Regions from separate parts of the Halomonas sp. LS-001 genome, predicted to be linked through region 1. Evidence: predicted binding sites of a transcription regulator. Region 1 holds the regulator's gene; the other holds the start of a gene.
What was found. Region 1 encodes PhoB, which activates phosphate uptake and scavenging genes when phosphate is short. Its sites were predicted from a motif close to TGTCATANNNNTGTCANA; they were not measured.
Positions count from the first base shown of each region.

Region 2: the regulator PhoB is predicted to act here: its motif matches at 2,535-2,552, upstream of ACU6TU_RS11405 (DUF6482 family protein).

Region 1 covers NZ_CM129816.1:3,727,542-3,732,035, reverse strand. Annotated here, with positions in the region: gene ACU6TU_RS16595 (chorismate--pyruvate lyase family protein) at 1-211, shown strand, start outside; gene ubiA (4-hydroxybenzoate octaprenyltransferase) at 247-1,137, shown strand; gene phoB (phosphate regulon transcriptional regulator PhoB) at 1,232-1,918, shown strand; gene phoR (phosphate regulon sensor histidine kinase PhoR) at 1,921-3,237, shown strand; gene cysZ (sulfate transporter CysZ) at 3,247-3,981, opposite strand; gene phoU (phosphate signaling complex protein PhoU) at 4,097-4,494, opposite strand, start outside.
Region 2 covers NZ_CM129816.1:2,504,245-2,508,738, forward strand. Annotated here, with positions in the region: gene ACU6TU_RS11395 (cryptochrome/photolyase family protein) at 1-1,474, shown strand, start outside; gene ACU6TU_RS11400 (thiol-disulfide oxidoreductase DCC family protein) at 1,556-1,951, shown strand; gene ACU6TU_RS11405 (DUF6482 family protein) at 2,087-2,389, opposite strand; gene ACU6TU_RS11410 (hypothetical protein) at 2,717-3,010, opposite strand; gene dnaB (replicative DNA helicase) at 3,091-4,476, opposite strand.

The DNA.
Region 1 (4,494 bases):
CCTGGGGGAGCGTTCACTTGGCAGCTGGTTGTTCCAGCAGCCGGATTTACGCCGCGGGCCGATTGAGGTCACCCGCCAGATGCCCCGCTTTGTCGCGGCCTCGAGTCGATGGGGGCGGCGTTCGTGTTTCCGTCATGGGGGGCTGTCGCTGTTGGTGCAGGAATACTTTTTGACCTCCATGGCGGATGCACTGGAGCCGTCTTCGCGCTAGGCTACGCTTACTAGCGCCTTTTTGATGGAGTCAGCATGGATCGTTCGCTTCTGCGGCCCAGCGGGTTTGCCCGTGTGCCGGATTTTCTTCACCTTACTCGCCTGGATAGGCCCATTGGCACCTGGTTGTTGATGTGGCCGACGTTGTGGGCGCTGTGGCTGGCAACGGAAGGTGTGCCTGAGCGTTCGCTGTTATTGATTTTTGTGGCTGGCGTTTACGCCATGCGCGCCGCGGGCTGTGTGGTAAATGATTACGCTGACCGCCATTTCGATGGTCATGTGAAACGCACGAAAAACCGTCCGCTGGCGAATGGGCGAATCAGTGAGCGTGAAGCCCAATGGCTGTTTGTCGGCCTGGTTGCAGTGGCCTTTGTGCTGGTGCTGTTCACCAACCTGTTCACTATTCTGCTGTCGTTGGGCGGTGTGGTGCTGGCGTTTATCTATCCGTTCATGAAGCGCTATACGCATTTCCCCCAGGTGGTATTGGGGGCGGCATTTTCCTGGGCAATTCCCATGGCCTGTGGCGCCGTGCTGGGTTATGTGCCGCTGGAAGGCTGGCTGCTGTTTGGCGCTAATCTGCTGTGGACAGTGGCCTATGACACCGAATATGCCATGGTAGATCGCGACGATGATCTGAAAATCGGCATTAAATCCACGGCGGTCCTGTTCGGGCAGGCGGATCGTCTGATGATTGGCCTGCTTCAGATAGCCACACTCGGGCTTCTGGCGGCGGTAGGCTGGCGCTTAGCGTTGGGAGGTTTCTTCTGGCTGGGACTCGTCGCCATGGCCGCCACCTTTGTCCATCAGCAGGTGTTGATTCGTGGCCGTGAGCGCGACGCCTGCTTTCAGGCGTTTCTCAATAATCACTGGTCAGGGCTGTTGATATTTGCCGGTATTGCTTTGAGTCTGTGGCCATCAGCCGCTTAAAACAGGCCGTGATGTGGGCTTTGTCACGTAAATGTCATCAAGTCATGGTGTGATCGTCATGGAAATGTCTTGTTCAACACCTTGAGGCTTTGGAATGACCGCCAAGACCGTTTTGATTGTCGATGATGAAGCGCCGATTCGTGAAATGATCGCGGTGGCGCTGGAAATGGCTGACTATCGTGTGCTTGAAGCGGACAACGCCCAGGATGCGCATGCCATGGTGGTGGATCACCAGCCGGACCTGCTGCTGCTTGACTGGATGATGCCCGGCACCAGCGGTATAGAGTTGGCACGGCGGCTGAAACGTGAGGAAACCACGTCGGATCTCCCGATCATCATGCTGACCGCGAAAGGCGAGGAAGATAACAAGATTCAGGGGCTGGAAGCGGGGGCTGACGATTACATCACCAAGCCCTTTTCGCCCCGCGAGCTTGTTGCTCGTCTGAAAGCGGTTTTGCGTCGTACCACACCGCGCGGCGTCGAAGATCCGATTGAAATTGACGGTCTGCTTCTGGATCCGGTGGGGCATCGGGTCAGTGCCTATGGCAAGGCGGTTGACATGGGGCCTACCGAGTACCGTCTGCTACAGTTTTTCATGACCCACCAGGAACGGGCTTATACCCGTAGCCAGCTGCTGGATCAGGTCTGGGGAGGTAATGTGTACGTTGAGGAGCGCACCGTTGATGTGCATATCCGCCGTTTACGCAAGGCGCTGATCGATCATCATCATTTGATCCAGACAGTGCGTGGAACGGGCTATCGCTTCTCCGCTCGGGGGTAATTGTGCGTCTGTGGAGCGGTGAAGTATGGCGTTTACTCTGGCTATGTGCGCTGGGCACCGTTCTGGGTGCCATTGCGGGCAGTGCTGGCTTGGGTCTGGCATTTGGTCTGGCTTGCTGTCTTGGTTACCATCTCACTCAGTTACGTGCTCTGTACCGCTGGCTGACTCGCCACCCTCACGATGAGCCGCCAGCAGCCCCTGGCTTATGGGGCGAGCTGTTTGATCGCCTTTACCGTTACCAGAAAAGCCAGCGCATTACCCAGAACCGTTTGCGCGCCACCCTTGGGCGAATTCAGGAATCCTCGGAAGCCATGCGTGATAGCGTGGTGATGCTTGACCGTCACGGCGATCTTGAGTGGTGGAACAGCGCCGCCGGCCAGATGCTGGGTCTGAAGACGGCCCAGGATCGTGGCCAGCATATTACCAACCTCCTGCGCGACCCGCGTTTTATCAGCTACTTCAATGCCAAGCAATATGGTGAACCCTTGACGCTGACGTCTCCCATTGATGAGCGACGCATTCTGCAGTATCAGATCACCCTTTATGGTGATGATGAACGGTTGGTCATGGCACGTGATATTACCCGGCTTCACCGCCTGGAGCAGATGCGCCGTGATTTTGTCGCCAATGTGTCCCACGAGTTACGTACACCTCTCACCGTGCTGGCGGGCTATCTGGAAACCTATGCGGATCTGGCCGACCAGCTGCCGCCTCGCCTCGCCCGTAGTATCGGTCAGATGGAGGCGCAGACCACCCGCATGCAGAATCTGGTCAATGACCTCTTGTTGCTCTCACGTCTGGAAATTGACCAGGGTGGCGATGACCATTGCCCGATTGATCTGGCGCTGCTATTGAGAAAGGTCAGAGATGATGCCCTTGCGCTCTCCAAAGGCCAGCACGATATCTCTGTCACGATCGCAAGCGATGCGCAGTTGATTGGCAGCGAACAGGAGCTGCGCAGCGCCGTTTCCAATCTGGTGTTTAATGCCGTGCGTTACACGCCAGCGGGCAGCGATATTGCCCTGAGCTGGACGCTCGGTGAACAGGGGGCCTGCATTGCGGTGGAAGATAACGGGGATGGCATTGATCCGGTACATATCCCGCGCCTGACAGAGCGTTTCTACCGGGTCGATAAAGGGCGGAGTACCGCGACGGGCGGCACAGGGCTGGGGCTTGCGATCGTCAAACACGTACTGCTGCGTCACGATGGCAAGCTAACCATTGATTCGCGCCCGGGGGAAGGTGCGCGGTTTTCCTGCCACTTTCCCACGGCAAGGCTGGTGGTGCCGGTCACTGAAGAAGTGACCAGCGAGACGTAAACCAGACGTTCAGCGATCAGCCGAGGCTTGTCGCGGTTGGCGATAATGCGCATCCCACATCAGTACTGCCCCCGCCACGGCGCCTGGCAGCAGGAACAGGTTAGCCAGCGGTATCAGCGTTAATACCATCACCAGCCCCCCATAACTTAGGCTATGCCACCAACGCCCTGAAAGACGCGAACGCATGTCGGCAAAGCTGACCTTGTTATTATCCATCGGATAATCCAGGTAGGTGATGGCCATCATCCAGGCAGAAAATACTCCCCATAGAATCGGTGCCAGAAGATTTAATACAGGTATCCAGCTGATCACAAACAGCACTGCCACCCGTGGCAGAAGGTATCCCAGCTTGATCATTTCACGCTTGAGGGTATCCACTGCGGTGCGGGTCAGGCCGCGGTCATCGATGGGTTCCTTTCCGGTGGCCTTGACTTCCACTTTGGCGGCCAGAAAACCGTAAAAAGGGGCCGCAATCAGGTGAGTGACCAGCGTAAAGGAAAAAAATATCACCGCGATCAGGCTGATCAAAAACACTGGCCAGATCAGCCAGGACAGCCACTCCAGCCAGCTTGGAACCTGGCTCATCCAATAGGCCATCCAGCCGTCAAAGCGCTGCCATACAAGGCTGATCAAGCCAGCGTAGACAATGAAGTTGACCAGAATCGGAAAGAAAATATAACGCCGCAGGCCGGGCTGATAAACCCAGCGCGTGCCTTGGGTGATAGCCGTCAAGGCATTGATCATGAAAGGTTCCTCATGAAGATTTGCTCACAAAAAAACGGGCCGCAGGAATAATGCGACCCGTTATTGTACGGCTTTTGTTCAGCAAGTGCTGAGGTCAACGATGCTCAGCAAAGCATCAGGGCTTTTTATTCAGCACTGTCTGTTCAAGGGAACTTGGATCCGCATGGCGAATATCCAGCCCTTTGACCAGATACACCACATGTTCCGCCAGGTTATCGGCATGATCACCCACCCGCTCCAACGCACGCAACACCCACATCACGCTGAGGACCGAGGAGATCGAGCGGGCATCTTCGGCCATAAAGGTGATCAGGGAACGCATGGCGCTGCTGTACTCACCATCGACCAGTTCGTCTTCACGGACGACTTCAATGGCCAGCTCAAGATCAAAACGGGCAAACGACGTCAGCGCATCGCGTAACATCTTACGCACATGTTCACTGATATGACGTACTTCCACCATGCCACGTATGACGTTATTACTTTCGCTTAACGTGATGGCATTACGCGCAA
Region 2 (4,494 bases), 1.2 Mb from region 1:
TGAGGAAGCTCGCTATGTGCCCCACCATATCCACAAAATCGGGCTTATTCTGGCGGCCATGAGACATTTTTCCCAGACGCTACGTGAACAGGGCTGGCAGGTGCATTACAGCGCGCTCGATGATCCTGATAACACGCATTCATTGATCGACGAAGCTGAACGTCTGGCGCAGGCTTATGGGTGCGATCATATTCTGGTGGTTCGCCCGGGCGAATGGCGCTTGTGGGACGCCATTCAATCTCGCGCTAACGCGACAATTCCCTGGCAGCTGGTTGAGGATGATCGTTTTTTTACCACTCCCGATGATTTCGCCCGATGGGCACAAGGACGTAAACAGCTACGTCTTGAATACTTTTACCGCGAGCAGCGCAAACGTTCTGGACTGCTGATGGATGGTAAAACACCCTTGGGTGGCCAGTGGAATTTTGATCACGATAACCGTGAGCCTTTACCGGCCTCATTTTCCCCGCCACAAGTCGTCAGGCACTCGATTGATGAGATAACGCAACAGGCTCTGGATGCCGCCAACCACCACTTCAGTGAGCATATCGGCAGTACCGACAACTTTAACTGGCCGGTCACCCGGCAACAGGCGCTGGATGAGTTAGACCACTTCATTGCCCACTGTCTGGCCGACTTTGGTCGTTATCAGGATGCCATCAGCGACCAGGAACCGTTTCTTTTTCACTCACGGCTATCCGTGGCGCTGAACATTGGGCTGCTCTCTCCTCGTGAAGTCTGTGATGCTGCTGAACAGCAATACCTTGCGGGTAAAGCGCCCATCAACGCCGTGGAAGGGTTTATCCGCCAGATCCTCGGTTGGCGTGAATATGTACGTGGCCTGTACTGGACACAGATGCCTGAGTACAAAACGCAGAATGCGCTTGGTTTCCAACGCGATTTACCGGCATTTTTCTGGGACGGCAATACAGATATGCGCTGCCTTCAGCGAGCGATAGAAATGACTATCGAGAACAGCTACGCGCACCATATTCAGCGCTTGATGGTGACGGGTAATTTCGCGCTGCTGTGCGGCATCAAACCCGAAGCATTATGTGACTGGTACCTGGCGGTGTATGCCGATGCCTGCGAGTGGGTCGAATTACCCAATACACTCGGCATGGTGTTACATGCCGATGGCGGGCTAATGGGCTCCAAACCCTACTGCGCCTCGGGCAAGTACATCGATAAAATGTCGGACCACTGCCAGCATTGCCGTTATTCACCAAAACAGGTCACGGGCCCGAAAGCCTGCCCGCTTAACAGTCTTTACTGGCATTTTCTGGAAACCCACCGTCCAGCCTTGGCGCAAAACCCTCGCATGAAACTGATCTATGGCTCCCTTGACCGTATGAAAGACGAAAAACGCGAAGCCATGTACCAGCAGGCCGAGCACTTCCTCAGTCAGTTGCCGACAACACCCGGCTATGGCCAAGCCGTGCACACGGCAGGGTATTCTTCTGAGCCTGGTTAACTGAAGATTAGTTAACTGAAGACCAGCTGAATAAAGACTAGCTGACTGATCTCTGACTGAGACTTATCAAACGAGGTTTCTATGAGCCGTTTAGACGCATTAAATGCCAAAGCGCCTGTCACGCTTTTTTACGACGGCCACTGCCCCTTCTGCCGCGTTGAAGTGGATTGGCTGGCCAGGCATCGCCATCACCGGCGCATCGGGTTGGTAGATATTCAGGAGGAGGCGTTTCTTGACGGAGAACATGGCGCACTGTTTGGCACCATGATGGGTAAGTTGCATGTACTGGACAATGCCGGTCACTGGTATATCGGAATGGATGCCAGCCGCGCACTCTATGCCGTTTTAGGCTATCAGCGGCTGGTAAGATTTTCCTGCCTGCCCGGCATTAACCGTATCATGGATGCCGGATATCGCCTGTTTGCGCGCTATCGCATCAGGCTAGGAAGATGGTGGGACAAACGCAAAAAGACCTGATGTTTGCGTTGAGTTAATACAGAAGTCGATAACTGCAAGTGGTTGAACTTAATATTAGCAGACAACCATGTAGGTACTGTTCAAGCACTCATTAACCAAGCACCCGCTTATCCTCGGCTAATATAATATATTCGCTTAAAAGACGAGCGGCATTCGCGAAGTGAGCGGCGAATCATAGTGTGCGTCACGGCCAATCACTTCATCCTGGGGCACATGCTGAACCAGGTAAGCCCGATGAACACCTGAACGCTTAAGTTCCATATAAACGTCGTCCAGCGCACGAAAAAGCATTGGTTTAGCGCGCTGCGTCAGCATATGTCGCTCACCTTCAACGTCTTCCAGTTCCACCTGATAGAAACGGCTGCCGGAATGGGTGATAACCCGAATTTCGAAGTTATCGTGACTGGCGACAAACTTTTTTAATTCCTTGAGTTCCATAAACACCTCTTTTGTCCGCATTATTTTTTTAGTATTTCCGTTAATCACCCGCCAACGGATAACTGTCACTAAGCCACAATTGGTAGCGCCTGCTGGCATCTAAATTTCACAATGCCTGCTTGCTATGACATTGCCGTTGCCCGTTAATGTCAGGTATATGACATTTATACCCTACAAGCGTTCCTCACGGAAAGTAGGGTTCGACGGTTGATGGGTAATTAAAATCAGCAGGTAATTACAGATGAATCGTTAAGAACAAAAGGCGTAAGCAGCCATTCTTATTATTGTGCGTGCTGGCGAAATGAAACATACCAAGCATTTTACCGCTTACTGATATTCAGAAGGATCAATTGCTTTACCCAATGAGTTACGGTCGATCCAGTTCCCCGCCTTGGTTTCTTTATAGCGGAATACCACCTGATCACCCACGGCTACCGGCACCTCACTATCTTCGGTCTGATAGCTGTATTTTTCACCATCGACGACCAGAAAGTAGCGATAGAGATCCGGCATCCCCAGCCATTCCTTGAAGGGGCCTTCCCGCTCAAGTGACTGCAGTTCGCCCCGCGCCTGAAGTTTAGGCGCACGCTGTCGATTGCCGCGACGGAAACCACCTGCCATTGCATCTTCTCCTGTTCTATCAGCCAAATAGATAAAAAGTGTAAAGAAAGTATTATACGAACGACTCTGAAAAGCTCAAATCAGTCGCCAAATGCCTCGCCATAGCTATCCGGTGCCAGATCTTCAAAGCGCGTGTATTTGCCAATAAATGCCATATGCACGGCCCCTATCGGGCCGTTACGCTGCTTACCAATAATCAGCTCTGCCAGGCCCTGATTATCCGGGTTGTCCGGGTTATACACTTCATCACGATAAACAAACGCGATGACGTCGGCATCCTGCTCGATCGCCCCTGATTCACGCAAATCCGACATCACCGGCCGTTTGTTAGGACGCTGTTCCAGCGAGCGGTTAAGCTGGGAAAGCGCAATCACCGGGCAATTGAATTCTTTTGCCAGACCTTTCAGGGAACGTGAAATTTCCGAGATTTCTCCGGTACGATTTTCAGAAAAACCGGGGATCTGCATCAGCTGTAGATAATCGATCATGATCATCGCCATATTGCCATGCTCTCGCACCACACGACGGATACGCGAGCGCATCTCATTAGGTGACAGTGCCGATGTATCATCGATAAACAGCTGCTTGTCCTTTAGCAGGTTCACCGCAGACGTCAGGCGCGGCCAATCTTCATCTTCCAGCTGACCGGTTCTGACTCGCGTCTGGTCAATCCGCCCAAGCGATGACAGCATCCTAAGCATCAGGGAGTCCGCAGGCATCTCCATGGAAAACACCATGACGGGCTTGTCACTGGCAATGACCGCATGTTCCACCAGGTTCATCGCGAACGTGGTCTTGCCCATCGAGGGCCTGCCTGCAATGATCACCAGATCCGAAGGCTGAAACCCTGAGGTCATATCATCCAGATCGCGGAACCCCGTGGACAGTCCGGTCATCTGGCCTTTCAGATTGAACAGCTCATCAATGCGGTCGACCGCCTTGGTCAGCAAGTCACTCATGCCAATCGGGCCGCCCGTTTTAGGGCGCTCTTCGGCAATCTGGAAGACTAGCCGCTCTGCTTCGTTAAGCAGCTCATCGGCGGGCCTGCCCTGAGGCGCAAAGGCCCCTTCGGCAATCTGGTTGGCAGCGCGAATCAACTTACGCAAGGTGGCTCGTTCACGCACGATATCCGCATAAGCGCGAATATTACTGGCAGAGGGCGTATTACGCGCCAGTTCGGCCAGAAACCCAAGGCCTCCCACCGTGTCCAACTGATCGCGCGCTTCCAGAGCTTCGGATAATGTCACGACGTCCAGCGGCTGCCCTGCTTCCGCGAGGTGAATCATGACGTTAAAGACCAGACGGTGCTCATAACGATAGAAATCGTCGGATACGAGACGATCCGATATGTTATCCCAGGCCTGGTTATCCAGCATCAACCCGCCCAGCACGGACTGTTCAGCCTCCAGAGAATGTGGGGGCAACTTGAGAGCGGCCGTTTCCTGATCAGCGGAATCCTGCATCATGCACTCCTTGATTCACAC